Regions from separate parts of the Stenotrophomonas sp. STEN083 genome, predicted to be linked through region 4. Evidence: predicted binding sites of a transcription regulator. Region 4 holds the regulator's gene; each other region holds the start of a gene.
What was found. Region 4 encodes FliA, which starts transcription of late flagellar genes. Its sites were predicted from a motif close to TAAAGTTTNNCNNNCNNNGGCCGATAA; they were not measured.
Positions count from the first base shown of each region.

Region 1: ACVOK8_RS00915 (methyl-accepting chemotaxis protein) is a predicted target of FliA. The motif match lies at 2,568-2,594, and genes of this name have one in related genera.
Region 2: motA (flagellar motor stator protein MotA) is a predicted target of FliA. The motif match lies at 2,455-2,481, and genes of this name have one in related genera.
Region 3: ACVOK8_RS04760 (HDOD domain-containing protein) is a predicted target of FliA. The motif match lies at 1,759-1,785, and genes of this name have one in related genera.

Region 1 covers NZ_JBRRCU010000002.1:13,353-17,472, reverse strand. Annotated here, with positions in the region: gene ACVOK8_RS00920 (CheR family methyltransferase) at 1-343, opposite strand, end outside; gene ACVOK8_RS00915 (methyl-accepting chemotaxis protein) at 357-2,516, opposite strand; gene ACVOK8_RS00910 (methyl-accepting chemotaxis protein) at 2,878-4,120, opposite strand, start outside.
Region 2 covers NZ_JBRRCU010000092.1:303-4,422, forward strand. Annotated here, with positions in the region: gene ACVOK8_RS18185 (DUF4031 domain-containing protein) at 1-42, opposite strand, end outside; gene ACVOK8_RS18190 (hypothetical protein) at 57-539, opposite strand; gene motB (flagellar motor protein MotB) at 607-1,560, opposite strand; gene motA (flagellar motor stator protein MotA) at 1,571-2,425, opposite strand; gene msrB (peptide-methionine (R)-S-oxide reductase MsrB) at 2,630-3,097, opposite strand; gene ACVOK8_RS18210 (classical arabinogalactan protein 4) at 3,221-3,622, shown strand; gene ACVOK8_RS18215 (winged helix-turn-helix transcriptional regulator) at 3,845-4,120, opposite strand, start outside.
Region 3 covers NZ_JBRRCU010000009.1:17,230-21,349, reverse strand. Annotated here, with positions in the region: gene ACVOK8_RS04770 (IclR family transcriptional regulator) at 132-881, opposite strand; gene ACVOK8_RS04765 (hypothetical protein) at 1,083-1,499, shown strand; gene ACVOK8_RS04760 (HDOD domain-containing protein) at 1,823-2,881, shown strand; gene ACVOK8_RS04755 (phospholipase D family protein) at 2,960-4,120, opposite strand, start outside.
Region 4 covers NZ_JBRRCU010000005.1:130,707-134,826, reverse strand. Annotated here, with positions in the region: gene ACVOK8_RS03250 (chemotaxis protein CheA) at 1-1,110, opposite strand, end outside; gene ACVOK8_RS03245 (protein phosphatase CheZ) at 1,114-1,734, opposite strand; gene cheY (chemotaxis response regulator CheY) at 1,734-2,126, opposite strand; gene ACVOK8_RS03235 (RNA polymerase sigma factor FliA) at 2,140-2,889, opposite strand; gene ACVOK8_RS03230 (MinD/ParA family ATP-binding protein) at 2,886-3,770, opposite strand; gene ACVOK8_RS03225 (AAA family ATPase) at 3,757-4,120, opposite strand, start outside.

The DNA.
Region 1 (4,120 bases), on a different contig from region 4:
CACACGACCATAGCTTCAGCGGCGCCTTTGGGGCACGTGTCTGCAGCTCCTCGCGCAGCTTGTCGAAATGGTGCGGTTCGCGGAAGAACGAGGTGAGGTTGGTGGTCAGGGCATTGGTGAAGGCCTGCCACTCGTCGCCGCCATGCTGTTCCAGCTGGTCCAGGTAGTCTTTGAACGAATGCAGGCCCAGGTTGCGCAGCCGCCGCGACAGACGGCCATAGACCATGTCGCGCTTGGCCGGCGCCAGCGCAATGCCGGCACGGGCATGGATCAGCTCGCAGACGCGACGGAAGTCGCGGTCGTTGAACTCGAAATCACGCTGGTTGCTGTCCAGATCGATCATGGTGGCAGTCCGCTCAGCTGGCCAGGGCGAGTGATTGTGGGCGTGCTGCCGCTGCTGGCTGTGCGTTCAGTTGGAATACCGCAACCGCCTGGTCCAGCAGGGACGCCTGCTCTTCCATCGAGCGTGCTGCAGCGGTGGCTTCCTCTACCAGGGCGGCGTTCTGTTGGGTGGTCTCGTCCATCTGCATGACGGTCTGGTTGACCTGTTCGATGCCGGCTGACTGCTCCTGCGAAGCTGCAGAAATTTCGGCCATGATGTCGGTGACGCGTTGTACTGCGGTAACGATTTCGCCCATCGTGCTGCCGGCCTGCTGCACCAGCTGCGAACCTTCGTCCACGCGTCCGACCGAGTCCTCGATCAGCGATTTGATCTCCTTGGCCGCGCCAGCAGAGCGTTGGGCGAGGGTACGGACTTCGGCGGCAACTACCGCGAAGCCGCGGCCCTGTTCACCTGCTCGCGCAGCTTCCACTGCGGCATTCAGCGCCAGGATATTGGTCTGGAAGGCGATGCCATCGATCACGCTGATGATGTCGGCGATGCGTCGCGAGGACTGCTGGATCTGCCCCATGGTGGTGACGACTTCCTCGACCACGAGGCCGCCGCGCGAGGCTACCCCGGCAGCACCGATGGCGAGCTGGTTGGCCTGGCGGGCGGACTCCGCGTTCTGGCGGACGGTTGAGGTCAGTTCCTCCATTGATGCGGCGGTTTCTTCAAGGTTGGCGGCCTGCATTTCTGTGCGGCGGGACAGATCCGAATTGCCGGTAGCGATCTCGCCGGCGGCGAGATTGATGCTGTCCGCCGACTGCTGGATGCCAGAGACGATGCCGGCCAACTGGCTGACGGTGCTATTGGCGTCCTCGCGCATGCTGGCAAACACACCCTGGGCGTCGCCGCTCAGTTTGACGGTGAGATCGCCTTCGGCAAGCGCCTGCAATAGACGCGATACCTCGCCGAGGTTGTAGTCGCTGACCTGCATCATGTTGTTCAGCGAACGAACCATTGCATGGAAGTCGTGCTCGAAGCGGTCTTCATCGCCGCGCTGACTGAAATCGCCGGCAGCAGCTGCGCTGCCCAGGCGTTTGATTTCGCTGTTGATGGCGGCGAGGTTGGTCTTGATTGCAGCCATGGTGTCAGTGATGACACGCTTGTCGCCCGGCAGCAGCGGCATGTCCTGGCTGAGGTCGCCAACCGCATAGCGCTGCGCCAGCGCGATCACCTGCATCTTGACGTCGATATGGTTGCTGACCAGTACGTTGGTCTCTTCCACCATCACTCCGTAGTCGCCAGGGAAGGTGCTGGCGTCGATGCGATAGCGGATCATGCCGGCATCATGCTGGCGTGCCATTTCCGCCTGCGCACCAATTACAGCGCGTAGCTGATCCTGCATGTGCGCCATGCTGCTCAGCAGCTGCCCGGTTTCATCCTTGCTGGGCGCAGCGATGCGGTTGTCCATGCGGCCATTGGCAATGGCGGTAGCGACGGCGGTGGCATTGCGCAACGGCAGCACGATGCGGTTGCCGATGATCCAGCTCAGCGCCAGTACCAGCAGTACCAGCACGCCGCCGGCTGCCGTCATAACAGCGGTGAATTTCAGTGCCTGGGCCTGCAGGTCGTCCATGTACATGCCGCTTGAAACCACCCAGTTCCATGGTGTGTACATGCCTGCATACGTGAGTTTGCCAACCATGCCTTCCTTGCCGGGCTTGGCCCAGACGTAGGCGACGTAGCCGCCGCCCTTGCGTGCAGCTTCAACCTGGTCGTAGTACAGGCGCACGCCGTCCTGGTCACGGAAGTCCTTCATGTCCTTGCCGACCAGGTCGGCGCGGAACGGATGCATCAACAGCACGTACTTGTTGCTATAGATGTTGAAATAGTTGACGTCGCCGTCGGAGCGCATCTTCTGCAGCGCGGCCATCGCGTACTTCTGAGCATCTTCCAGCGGTATCGCACCGGTTTCCGCTTCCTTGGCGTAGTGATCCAGAACGCCGTAGCTCATTTCCACCTGGGCGCGCAGTGCTTCCTTGCGGGTTTCGTACAGGTCCAGGTACTGCATGCGCGCCGCTATGACTGACAGTGCTACGACGCCGATGACGATCAGAGCGGTCAGCAGGTTCAGCTTGCGCCGGACCGAAATATTGGAAATGTAGTTGTTCCAGAGCGAAGCGATGTTCATCGAATCTGCCGCCAACCTTGCGGTACCGGCGCTGCGTGAGGGGTTACCGGGTTATCGGCCGCATGGGGCATGAGTTGAGTGTTTTGAAGCGGGAGGCCAGACACGCGACGTGGAACTGTTCACCCGACTGCGGTGGTGATACGGATTGCTGCTTGCTGTCACTGTAGGAGCGGCGTAAGCCGCGAAGCTGGCGGTGCATGAACGATTACCAGCCGTGCCATCTGGTGATCTCCCTGCTTCGCGGCTTACGCCGCTCCCACAAGGGCAAAAAAAATCCGATGCCAGAGGTCTGGCATCGGATTAGGGGTTGCTCAATGGCTCAGGCGGACGGCGTTGCTGCCGAGGCCGTTGACGATATCGCTTAGAACTCCTGCCAGTCCGAATCGGCCAGCTCGGCAACTGCGGTACGGTTGGCGGTACGACGACGCGGTGCGGGTGCCGGAGCCTGGCTGGCAGGGCGGGTTGCCGCTTCCCGCAGGGCCTTGGGGCTGCTGGTCTCGGTGGCGGCTTCTTCAAGCTGGAATACCGACACCACGTTGGCAAGCTGCGCTGCCTGCTCTTCCATCGAGCGGGCGGAGGCGGTGGCTTCTTCCACCAGTGCGGCGTTCTGCTGGGTGGTTTCGTCCATCTGCACGATGGTCTGGTTGACCTGCTCGATGCCCGCAGACTGTTCCTGCGAGGCCGCCGAGATCTCGGCCATGATGTCTGTCACGCGCTGCACCGAGGCGACGATCTCGCCCATGGTAGTGCCGGCCTTGCGGACCAGTGCCGAACCATCGGCGACCTTGCCGACCGAGTCGTCGATCAGGCCCTTGATCTCCTTTGCCGCGCCAGCCGAACGCTGTGCCAGCGTACGAACTTCCGATGCAACCACGGCAAAGCCGCGGCCCTGTTCGCCGGCACGTGCGGCTTCCACCGCAGCATTCAAGGCCAGGATATTGGTCTGGAAGGCGATGCCGTCGATGACCGAGATGATCTCGGCGATCTTGCGCGAGGACTGCTCGATCTGGGTCATGGTGGTCACCACCTGGCTGACCACATCACCGCCCTGCGAGGCCACCGATGCGGCGCCGATGGCGAGCTGGTTGGCTTGGCGTGCCGATTCTGCGTTCTGGCGCACGGTGGAGGTCAATTCCTCCATCGAGGCGGCCGTTTCTTCCAGATTGGCAGCTTGCTGTTCGGTGCGACGCGACAGATCGTTGTTGCCAGCGGCAATTTCGGTAGCGGCCGAGTTGATCGACACCGATGATTGCTTTATGCGACCGACAATGCCGGTCAGCTGCTCGGCGGTGGCATTGGCGTCGTCACGCATGGTGGCGAACACGCCCTGGTACTCGCCGTGCATGCGTACGGTCAGGTCGCCGCGGGACAGGCCCGACAGCAGGGCGGAGATCTGTTCCAGGCTGCTGGCGTTGGCGTCCAGCAGGCCGTTGATCTGGCTGGCCAACTGCAGGAAGAAGCCATCCTTGTCTGCGGTGCCGATACGACCGCTGAGATCGCCTGCTGCGGCGGCCTCGATGATGCGGGCCACTTCCTTCTCAACCTGGGCTTCGGTGCTGCGATCGCGCCACTCGACAACGTGGCCGACCCGCACATTGTTGTCG
Region 2 (4,120 bases), on a different contig from region 4:
GCCGCGCCAGGGGTGTACTGCATCGTCGATATAGACCGTCACGTTCGGCCCTGGACTCAGGCCTTGGACTTGTCGTCGTCAGCCGGGACTTCTTCGGCAACCGCGATGGTCTCTTCCGCGACGTCTTCGACAGCGACTTCGGTGGCTTCTTCGCCTTCGATGCCTTCGAACTCGGACACCAGACCAGCCAGGTAATCGTCGGCGGTCTTGCCTTCGTCGGCGGCCAGGTCGTCGATCATCTGCTGCAGTGCTGCGGAGTACTCCAGGGTGACCTTGCGGCCTTCCTTCTCCTGCACGTTGGCCAGGTGCTTGAGCATGGCCAGCATCGGCACCGGGTTGTCGGCATTGCCCATGGTCTGGCCGCCGATGGCCAGCAGCCACTCATTGCCCTGCAGGCCGATGGCGGCCACGACCTGGCCTTCTTCGTTGACCAGGACGGCGTGGTTCTGCACCGGCTGCTGGGCGTTCAGACGCGAGAACGGGCGGCGCGGGGCCTGCTTCTTGCGCTTGTCGCGCTTGGCTTTGGAGAGCTTGGACATGAGGTTCGGCTAATAGGAAAACGACGCCCATTGTAGGCGCAGCGGGCCCCTGCTGCCGGAACAGGGCTCAGCCGGGGCCGTCACTGACGCTGTCAGCCGGAGCCGCTGCGGCCGCCGCCGGGACGATGGTGGCCACCGGCACCGGCAGGCTGTCGGCCTGGTTCAGTGCCGCCGCTTCGGCTTCCTGGCTCATCACCACGATGCTGATGCGGCGGTTGATCGGGTTCTGCGGGTTGCTCTTGTCGAACAGCACCGAGGACGCCAATCCGACTACCCGCGCCACCTTGGCCGGATCCATGCCGCCTTCCAGCAGCGCACGCCGCGCGGCATTGGCGCGGTCTGCACTCAGTTCCCAGTTGCCGTAGCCGACCTGGGTGGAATAGGCGGTGGTGTCGGTATGGCCGGTGAGGCTGATGTGGTTGGGCACCTGGTTGATGTAGCGCGACAGCTCCACCAGGATCGTCTGCGTATACGGCATCAACCGCGCGCTGCCGAGGTCGAACATCGGCCGGTTCTGCTTGTCCACGATCTGGATGCGCAGGCCTTCCGGGGTGATGTCGAGCAGCAGCTGGTCCTTGAACGGCTCCAGCGCCTGGCTCTTGCTGATCGCTTCCTGCAGCTCCTGCTTCAGTGCTTCCAACCGCTGTTTGTCGCGCTCGCGCTCCTGTACCGGCGTGGGCACCGCTTCCTGCTGGTTCTGGAAGGGATCATTGCTGTTGCCGCGCGACACATCGGTGGCGCCACCGAGCTTGATCATCGAGGTGCTGGCACCGCCAGGGCCGGCCATGCCCGGAGCAGGCGTACTGCTGGTGCCACTCAAGGGGCTGGGGTTGCGGAAGTACTCGGAAATCGCCGCGCGCTCGGGCTTGGTGGTGGCGGCCATCAGCCACAGCACCATGAAGAACGCCATCATCGCGGTGACGAAGTCGGCGTAGGCCACCTTCCACGAACCGCCGTGGTGGCCGCCGCCCTGGACTTTCTTCACCCGGCGTACGATCACCGTGGGTTTGGTCTCGGTCATGGCGCGCGCCTTACTTGATCGACTTCAGGTGCTGCTCGAAATCACTGAAGCCCGGGCGCAGTGCCGAGGGCACGGTCTTGCGGGCGAACTCCAGCGCGATCTTCGGGTTGTAGCCACGCAGGCAAGCCAGCAGCGCGGTCTTCACCGATTCGTAGATGCGCGCGTCCTGCTCGGCGCGTGCTTCCAGCGCCGCTGCCAGCGGGCCGACGAAGCCATAACCCAGCAGGATGCCGAGGAAGGTGCCGACCAGTGCGCCGGCCACGTGCGCGCCTACTTCCTTGATGTCGCCACCGATCGAGCCCATGGTGATGACGATGCCCAGCACCGCGGCGACGATGCCGAAGCCGGGCAGGCCATCGGCGACCTTGTTGAGCACGTGGGCCGGTTCCATCGCCTCGTGGTGGTGCTTTTCCAGCTCCAGTTCGAGCAACGGCTCCAGCTCATGTGGCTCGATGTTGGAGCCGATCATCAGTCGCAGGCAGTCGGTGATGAAGTCCAGCAGATGGTGGTCGGCCAGCACTTTCGGGTAGTTGGCGAACACCGCGCTGTCGTGCGGGTTCTCGACGTGCTCTTCCAGCGCCATGAAGCCTTCGCGGCGGGCCTTGTTGAGCAGTTCATAGAGCAGGCTGAGCACGTCCAGGTAGTCCTGCTGCTTGTACTGCGGGCCCTTGAACACGCTGAGCGTGGCCCGCAAGGTCTGCTTGACGGTCTTGAGCGGGGTGGCGATCAGGAACGCGCCGAATGAGGCGCCACCGATGATCACCAGCTCGTAGGGCTGCCACAGCGCGCCCAGACGTCCGTGCGCACCGACGTAGCCGCCCAGGACAGCGAAAATGACAACGAGCAGGCCAACGATGATAAGCATGGGGGCAGACAAGGGGAGGGGATATCCCGTTGTCGGCCGTCAGCGGAAAATCTGTAGCGCCGGGCGGCTCCTGTAGTGCCGAGCCATGCTCGGCTGGGGCTTTACCAGGAAAGCGGCCTTTGTAGAGCCGAGCCATGCTCGGCTGAGGCCCTACTAGTGATGCTTATACCGAGCATGGCTCGGCACTACAGGTGGTGCGCTTGCTTACGCTGCTGGCTCTGCCTCGGCACCACCACGCTGCAGCGGGTCCGGGTACGGCTGGCCGTTCTCGACAAAGCCCAGCGATACCGAGTTCAGGCAATGCCGTTCAAAGGTCGGCGGCGGGCCATCCGGGAATACGTGGCCGAGATGGCTGCCGCAGCGTGCGCAGACGATCTCGGTGCGGATCATGCCGTGGCTGATGTCGCGGATCTCGCGCACATGCGCCGGATCGAACGGGGCGAAGAAGCTCGGCCAGCCAGTGCCCGAGTCGAACTTGGTGCTGGAACGGAACAGCGGCAGCGCACACAGGCGGCAGCAGTACACGCCGTCACGCTTGTTATCCAGGAACACGCCGCAGAACGGCGCCTCGGTGCCGTGATGCAGCAGCACTCGCTGTTCCTCGCTGCTGAGCCCGGCGATCAGGGCATCACGTTCGGCGGTGCTGGGAGGGGTTAGATCGAAGGCGGTCATGGCGCTGCATCCGTGGGACAGATATCAATGGTAGGGGCGGGCAGGGGCCAGTCCAAGCGCGCATTCATGGCGGCGCAAGCTGTGCCGGCGCATGCTCATGGCATGCAAGTACGGGAGGTGCCGATGAAACGGATGACGTATCTGACGCTGGCAGTGCTGGCGATCGTGCCGTTGTTCGCACAGGCGCAATTGCAGCCGCCACCGTCACCCACCGCAACGCGTCCGGTGACGCTGCCACCGCCGTCGCGGCCGCCGGTAACGGTTCCCTCCGACCAGCGCCAGGACGATGTGCGGCCGTTGCCGCCACGGCCGGTCACCAAGCCCAAACCGACACCGAAGGTGAAGCCGATCAGCCAGCCAGCGCAGCCCGTGCGGCCGATCTATGACAGCAAGGGTCAGCCGGCGCCGCATATGCACCAGACCAGCCCAGGTCGGGTATTGGATACCCGTACCAATCGCTATTACGACACCGTGCCCAGTGGTCTGGGTCAGCAGGTAGTACCTCCGCCTGCCGGCACGCGCTGACCCTGTAGTGCCGAGCCATGCTCGGCAGAGGCGTCACCGATAGGGCGTCGTTGTAGTGCCGAGCCATGCTCGGCAGGAGGCATTCCAAGCCAAAGCCAAAACCAAAAGCGACCCCTCCCCAGCCCTCCCCTTGGCCTGCGGCCAAAGGGAGGGGGCGTAGCGCCGAGCAATGCTCGGTAATGGGGCATCAACGGTAGAGCCTCTGCCGAGCATGGCTCGGCACTACTCGGCTATGGGCAGGCACAGGGTCTCTTTTACTTCTTCCATCACGATGTAGCTCTTGGATTCGCGGACGTGCGGCAGGGTCAACAAGGTGCTGCCAAGCAGCTTTCGGTAGGAGGCCATTTCATTGATGCGCGCTTTCAGCAGATAGTCGAAATCACCGGACATCAAATGGCATTCCAGTACGTTGGGCAGCTTCAGCGCCGCGCGCCGGAACTCCTCGAAAATGTCGCCGGATTTGTAGGCCAGGCTGATTTCCACGAACACCAGCAGGCT
Region 3 (4,120 bases), on a different contig from region 4:
GATCAGCGCTGATGCTGACAGCTCAGTTGGGCGCTGGTAGTTGCTCTTGAAATCCAAGGTCATGCCAGCGGAACCAGAGTAGCTGACGCTTTCAGCGTCAGCGGATGGCGCAGGGCTGTGCTTGAGTGTGCTCAAGACGCATGCAGGAAGGCTTCAATTTCGCGCGCGGCTTTCCCAACCTGTGTGCTCAGTGAGGTTTTCATATCCACCGGCAGCACCGAACGCGGGACCATGATGCTGATCGAGGCCAGCACGTTGCCATCACGGTCACGCAATGGGTACGCCACCGCCGAGACGCCGGGTTGGTAGAACGATTCGCTGATGGCGTGGCCGCGCGCACTGTCATCACCCAGCAGCTCGATCAGGTCCTGTGGTGTCTTTGGCCCTTGTTCGGAGGTGAATGCAAATGCCGGTTCCGGGTACAGCGAGCTCAATTCCTGCTCGGGCATCGTCATTAACAGCACTCGACCTATTGCGGTGCAATGGGCGGGAATGCGTGTGCCTACGCTGACGCCGCTTGGCAGTTCGCCGATCGCGCTGGCGCGGGCCACGTACACCACGTCGCGACCATCCAGTACGCACAGGTGCGCAGAGTAGCTGGTGGTATCACGTAGCCGTTGAATGATGGGCTGCCCGATCTGCACGATGTCCATCGCTGATAGATAGTCAAAGCCCAGTCGCAGAACGCTGATGCCAAGGCGGTAGCCGCCACTGGCAGTGTTGCGATCCAGAAAGCGCATCTGTTCCAGCGTCTGCATGGTGCGATACGCGGATGCTTTGGGCATGCCGGTGCGCTGGCAGACCTGGGTGAAGCTTAGTTCACCGCGTTGCCGTCCGAACAGCAGCAACATGTTCAGGCCCCTCTCCAGTGCCGGTACCATGTAGCGATTGGGTTCTTTTGCAGGTACTGCTTGAGGCGTCGACATATCCGTCCTCCCTTTAGTTGAAGACAAGGCCGTCATTGGCGGGCAGGGTCAACCCGCCAATGAAACCTGAAAGAGCTGACAGCTGGTGCTTCACATTGCCGTCGATGTAGGCGGGTATTGCACCCGCTGAGAGGGCCGCCTGTTCTCGCGTGAAGCATGGCGTTCGGTAGAGAAAAATTCGGCGGTTTGTTGCCGGATAAGCCTCGCCGCGATTGCATTGGCACGGGATCGTCGGCCCGCAGTTCGGGCGGCGCTGGCAACGAAACTTCTGATTCTTTTTTGCCCGTATCGGTTGCGTGGAGATATTCGCTACGTATCTGCGGTTGTGCACGAGTAGTTTTCCGGCAGATGCCTTTCCTGCCAATGAATGGTGAGGGTTGGGTTTTATGTTTGAAACTAAATGTTGTTGCGGAAGCTGCAATTAAACATAGCAGCGTCAACTGGGCTGGCAATCAGGGAAGTTGCCATCTGCGTGTGCTGTTACTCACAGATCAGATGCTCAGTGTGACTCGCCGGTTGATTGGAGTAGCGGGTCTTGGCGTTGTTCGTGTACTGAAAGCTGTTTTTGTTTAGATGGTGAAACTGAGGCGGCTTCTATTTGGCCGCCTATGCTCTTTGAAAGCGGTGGTTGCCCGCGTTTGGTCAGCAAGCGGTGTTCCGGCATTGGCTATCTTGCGTACCTGTGATGGTATGAGAGCCTGTCATTTTGGGCACTCCACTCATTCGCTATTTGAATATGATCTGAAACTTTTATGCTCCCTCGGGGTTTTCCGGATTCATCTGATGGCGCATAGGCTGGAGCGGGCGGGGGGGGATCTCTCGGAACAGGGACTCAAGAAGTTTTCGTGATGGCCGATATGATTGGCAGCTTTCCGCGTGGGCCATTTGTATCTTTCATGGTGATTATCTCGGCAGTGTTTGCAGCAGTAGTTGCCGGAGGCCTGGTCTGGCTCTGGCAGCGGCGCAGTGGCGATGCGGCAGGTCCGCAACGGCGGCTCCGCGTGCCGCCGTCGGTCAGCGCAGCAACAGCCGATGATGCTGCGGGCGTGGTCAGCGTTGATGATCTGCAGCGGCGCTTCCTGCTCAGCGCACTGGGTGCCGCCGATACGCCGTCTGATGCGCTGCGCGTGCAACGGTCGGTGGTGGACGACGTGGTTACGGCGCTGAGTCGCGCGGACATGTCTTCACGCTACACGCCGCGTCGACCAAACCTGCTGCCACAGCTGATCCAAAGCGTGAATGACAGTGCTGCCTCGTCGCGTTCCATCGCCCGCATCATTGGTAGTGATGCGGTACTGGCGGCAACGCTGTTGCGTATCGCCAACAGTTCCCTGTATCGCCTGCAACGGCAGGACATCCAAAGCATCGAGCGGGCGGTGACGCTGATCGGCAACGATGGCATCCGTCAGATCATTTCCGCCGCGTTGGTGCAGCCGGTCATGGAGTCGGCCAGCGGCGTTGATGCTCAGTTTGCGCGCTTGTTGTGGGATTACACATTGCGGGTATCGCTGGCCGCTGCCGACCATGCGCGCAGCGTGGAGCGCGAGGATGGCTTCGCTGCCCAGCTGGCTGGCCTGCTGCTGGGCTTGAGTGCGGCCATGGCGATGCAGGCTGCTGCCGATGTGTTGGCGCGGCCGCCGTTGCGGACACGTGAGCCGGGCACTTTGCTGGAAGTGTTGGAGCGCTGCAGCGCACCGACCGCGGTGCGGATAGCCGGGCATTGGAAGTTGTCGGCGCCGATCATGCAGGCGCTCAAGCAGGTGCACGTGCCCGCTGCAGCTGGTTTGGCACGTTCGCTACAGGTCGGGCAGCTGGCCGCGAGCGCGGCGATGATGCATGCGCAGGGTCTGATGAGCGAAGCGGACGCCAATGCGGCGCTCGCCAGCCAGATGCCAGAACACGTGGCGACATGGTTGTGGAAGCGACTGACGCAGGCAGACGGCTCATTGGAGTGACGCGGGCAGCGTAGGGATGCGGTGCGGACCGTGTCCGGAGTCTCGTGGGACACCGCTCCGCGATGTTGACTGCTCAGGTTAAAGCTGTGATTCCAACGGCAACCAGCTGATCACCTGGGTGCTGGCTCGCTGGATCAGTCCGGTGTCCGGTTCTGTGCGCAGGCTGATGGGTGGCGTGCTGGCCCGATCCAACCAACGCAATTCGTGGTCCCTGTTCAAATACACCCAGTAACTCAGCTCAGCACTGGACAGGCGCAGGTACTCCTCGCGCAGGCGCGCGGCCAGTACCGGGTCATCGAACAGTGCGCCCATTTCGGTATTGAGGTAGGCCGAGCGCGGATCGAGGTTGAACGAGCCGACGAAGCCGCGGCGGTCATCCACCACGAAGGCTTTGGTGTGCAGGCTGGCGCCACTGCTGCCGAAGGTGGATGCCCTCTCGATGTGTCCACGGGCCTTGAGTTCATACAGCTGCACGCCGCCGGCCAGCAACGGGCGGCGGTAATGCATATAGCCGCTGTGCACGGCGGGTACGTCGTTGGCTGCCAGCGAGTTGGTGATGATGCCGACCTGCACGCCGCTTTGGACTTGCTGGATCAGGCCCTTGGTGCCGACCGCGCCGGGTACGAAGTAGGGCGAGATCAGCAGTGATTTGTGCTCGGCGCTGCTCAGTACCTCGACCAGCCGGGTGACCAGCCATTGGCTGCTGTCGCCGCCGCTGGGCTTGCGCGGCGGGTCGGAGCGGATCCTTACGCCGTCGGTCCAATGCAGGTCCAGTTGTTTGCTGAGGTAGGCATCGGTGAAATGCGCACGCACGCGCTGCAGATACGGCGCGGCTTCCTGTTGGCGTGCGTCCAGCTCGGCCTGGCTGATGAAGTTGGCCATCTGCTGGTCGGTGCTTTGATGCAGGGCGGCGATCGGCACGACCGCATCGCTGTTCCAGAATTCATCGAAGATGCTGCTGGCATCACTGGCGACCGGGCCGGCCAGCAACAGATCCAGATCGCGGAAGTTCACGTCCGGACGGGCGTCGAAGTACTCGGCGCCGATATTGCGGCCGCCAACGATGGCGACGCGGTCATCAGCGATCCATGCCTTGTTATGCATGCGGTGGTTGATGCTGAAAACCCGCTGCACCATCTCGACAAGACGCCACAGGCCATCGCGGTTGCGGAACGGGTTGTACAGGCGGATCTCGATGTTGGCGTGGTTGTCCAGTGCCAGCATCTGTGGATCCAGCCC
Region 4 (4,120 bases):
TTTGCCTTGGGCCTCGCGCAGTTCGGGCGATTCGACACCATGGTCGATGGCGTTGCGGACCAGATGCACCAGCGGATCGGCCAGTGCTTCGACCAGGTTGCGGTCCAGCTCGGTGTCGGCGCCGATCAACTCCAGATCGACTTCTTTCTGCAGCGAGCGGGCAACGTCGCGGGCAACCTTGGGGAAGCGCGAGAACACCTTGCCGACCGGTTGCATGCGGGTGCGCATCACCGCTGATTGCAGGCGAGCGGTGGCGATATCCAAGGTCGAGACTGCGCGATCCAGTTCCTCGTCCTTCAGGCGCATGCGCAAGGTTTTGAGCCGGTTGCGGGCCAGCACCAGTTCGCCGATCAGATTGACGATGGCATCCAGTCGCTTGGTGTCCACGCGCACGGTGTGCTCGGGCTCGGCGGCTTTTGCGGCAGCCGGTTTGGCTGCGCCTGCCGCGGGGCGTGCGGGTGCGACGGGTGCCGCGGCCGGCTTGGGCTTGGGCGCAGCGGGAATCGGCTGCACCGCGACTGCACCGGGTGCGGCGCCGCCATGCAACTTGTCGAGCAGGGCTTCGAATTCGTCTTCGTCGATCAGCTCATCGCCGGCCTTCGCAACGATAGGCTGGGCGCCGGGCGTACCGCTGCCATGCAACTGGTTGAGCAGGGCTTCGAACTCGTCTTCGCTGATCAGGTCGCTGTCGCCGGCTGCGGCAACAGGTTGCGCCGCTACGACAACCGGCGCAGCACCCACATCAAACTGGGCGATCAGCGCAGCAGGTGCATGCTCCGGTTCAGTGCCGGATGACACCGCATCGAGCATTGCCTGCAGCCAGTCCAGAGATTGCTGGGCGGCGTCGAAATGATGCGCCAGCAGCTCGGCTTTGCCGGCGCGGGCCATGCCGAGGGTTTCCTCGGCGGCGTGGCACAGTTCGACCATTGGGTGGATCGCCAGAAAACCGGCGCCACCTTTCAGCGTATGGAAGCCACGGAATACGGCGTTGAGCTGATCACTGTCGTGCGGCGCCTGTTCGAGCGTCACCAACTGCTCGCCGAGGCGATCCAGGATTTCCTGCGCTTCAAGGATGAAGTCGGCGGCGATGTCGTCGGCAAAAGCACTCATGGCTTACAGCCCCAGGTCCGAGAGCAGATCGTCTGCGTCCACCTGGGACACGGCGTGGCGATCCAGACCGTTGACGGCCGGGCCAGCCAAGCCCTGGTTGCGTGCATCTTCTTCCGGCGGCGGCAGGCCGAGCGCGCCAAAACCTTCATGCACGCGACGGACGATGCCGACCACACGGCGGATGATCTGCCCGGTCAAGTCCTGGTAGCTCTGGGTCAGCGCTACTTCAGTCAGATTGTGGCGGATGCGTTCGAGGATTTCGCCCTGCTCGGCATTCAGCCCGTCCGCACGCAGGCGTTCGGTCAGCGCGCGGCATTCCTCGGCCAGATCAAGCGTGCGGTGGGTAGCCTGTTCGGTCATCTGCACCACATGGTCCAGGCGCGCGCAGGCATCATCCAGCTCGCCGGCTTCGCTGGGCACGCTGGGCAGTTCGCCCAGTGCCTGGCCCAGTTCGCGTGCCAGCCGGCCCAGGCCGGACATCATTGGCTGCGCGCGCAAGGCGGCCAGCGCGTCGATTTCCCGGCGCCAACCGGCTTCGTCGCCGCTTTCCAATGCTGCCAGTGCGTCCTGCAGGCGCTGCACCAGGGCCGATTTGTCGCTCAATGCTTCGCCGAGCTGGTTCATCAGGCGCTCGCTGCCAGGCGTTCGAAAATCTTGCCGAGCTTCTCTTCCAGCGTCTGCGCGGTGAACGGCTTGATGATGTAGCCGTTCACGCCGCTCTGTGCGGCCTCAATGATCTGCTCGCGCTTGGCTTCGGCGGTGACCATCAGTACCGGCAAGGTCTTGAGCTTGGCATCGTTGCGGATCGCCTTGAGCAATTCGATGCCGGTCATCACCGGCATGTTCCAGTCGGTGACGACGAAATCGAACGACTGCGTCTGCAGCATCGACAGCGCGGCATGCCCGTCCTCGGCTTCGGCGGTATTGGTGAAGCCCAGATCGCCGAGCAGGTTCTTGACGATGCGGCGCATCGTCGAGAAGTCGTCAACGATCAGGATGCGCATGTTCTTGTTCAAAAGACTTTCCTCTTCATGGTTCTTCGAGCCCGGCGTCGGCCGCCTCGAAAATCTTCAGTCGGCCGCGCAGACGCAGCGTGGCCTGGCCGTGGATCTGACAGACGCGGGATTCGCTTACGCCCAATACCGCGCCAATTTCTTTCAGGTTCAATTCCTGCTCGTAGTACAGCGACAGCACCAGCTGCTCGCGCTCGGGCAACTGGCCGATGGCCTTGCCGAGCTCGGCGCCGAACTGGCTGCGCTCCAGCACCTGCTGCGGGTTGGGGCCGCCGGTGGTCGGGGTGTCCAGCTCGCCCTGGTCTTCGATGCGCGATTCCAGGCTCAGCACCTGGCCGCGTGAGGCGTCTTCGACCAGACGCATATATTCGGGTAGCGGAAGTTCCATCGCCTCAGCTACTTCGCTGGCGCTGGCCGAACGGCCGCTGCTCTGCTCAAGCCTGCGGATGGTGGCAGCGGCATCGCGGGCGCGGCGGTGCACCGAGCGCGGTACCCAGTCGCCGCGGCGGATTTCGTCGATCATCGAGCCGCGGATGCGGATCGATGCATAGGTTTCGAACGAGGCGCCCTGTTCGGCGTCATAGCTGCGCGAGGCCTCGATCAGCCCCATCATCCCGGCCTGGATCAGATCATCGACCTCGACGCTGGCGGGCAGGCGCGCGGCCAGGTGGTGGGCGATGCGACGTACCAGGTCGGCGTGGCGGGCAATGCAGTCATTGGCCGCGTTGCGCTGGACTTCACGGTATTGGGCGGCTGCATTGTTCATGCCTTCACCTTCTGCTGGATGATGCGTTCCAGGAAGAACTCAACGCCGCCGCGCGGGGCGGTTGGGGCTTGCCAGCGCGCGGTGCGACGGGCGATTTCGTTGATGGCCAGCGAGGCCGGTGCGGAAGGGTAGAGCTTGACCACCGGCTGCTGGCGTTGCACCGACAGGCGCAGCCAGTCGTCCTGCGGCACGCAACCCAGGTAGTTCAGCGAAACATCGATCAGGAACTTCTCGCAGACCCGTACCAGCTTTTCGTACAGGGCGCGGCCTTCGTTCGGGTCACGGACCATGTTGGCGACGACCTGGATGCGATCCACGCCACGCTCGCGGGAGAGCACCTTGATCAGCGCGTAGGCGTCGGTGATCGAGGCAGGCTCGTCGCAGACCACCACTACGGTGTCCTGGGCGGCCTGGCAGAAGGTCAGCACGCTGTCGGTGATGCCGGCGGCGGTGTCGATGATCATCACATCGAGCTCGCGTTCCAGCTCGGAGAACACATTGACCAGACCGACGTGCTCGGCCGGCTGCAGTTCGGCCATGTGCCGACGGCCCGAGGCGGCCGGCACGACCAGCACGCCGTTCGGACCTTCCATGATCACTTCGTCGAGCGTGGCGCGCCCGGCGACCAGGTCGGCCAGAGTGTGCTTGGGCTGAAGGCCCAGCACCACGTCGATGTTGGCCAGGCCTAGATCGGCATCCAGCAGCAGGGTGCGTTTGCCCATGCCTGCCAGTGCCACGGCCAGGTTGGCCGAGACATTGGTTTTACCTACACCGCCCTTGCCGCCGGTCACCGCGATGGTGCGCACCGGGCCTGCCGGTTCGTGCCGGGTAGCCGACAGGGGGAAGGTGTTGGTCAGCTTGGCGTACTCACGCGACTGCATTGTTCAACTCCGTGTTGCAGGGCATATCGGCCGCGCGGCGCAAATCTTCAAGGCGAAGTACGAGATTTGCGGCAGAGGCCCGATAAAGGTCTTCCGGAACGTCCTGGCCGTCGGTCACCCAGGTGATCGGCAGGCGGTGATCGACCGCCACCGACAGGGCCGAACCGAAGCGGCCGGTCTCGTCCAGCTTGGTCAGCACCACGCCCTGCGGGTTGGCGGCGCTGAAGCGGCGCACCACTTCATCCATGTCCTGGAAAGCGGTGTTGGCCGGCAGCACCAACAGGGTGCGGATCTGGCCGGCGGCGCGCAGCCACTGCAGCTGGGCGGTGAGGGCGCGGTCGCGCTGGCCC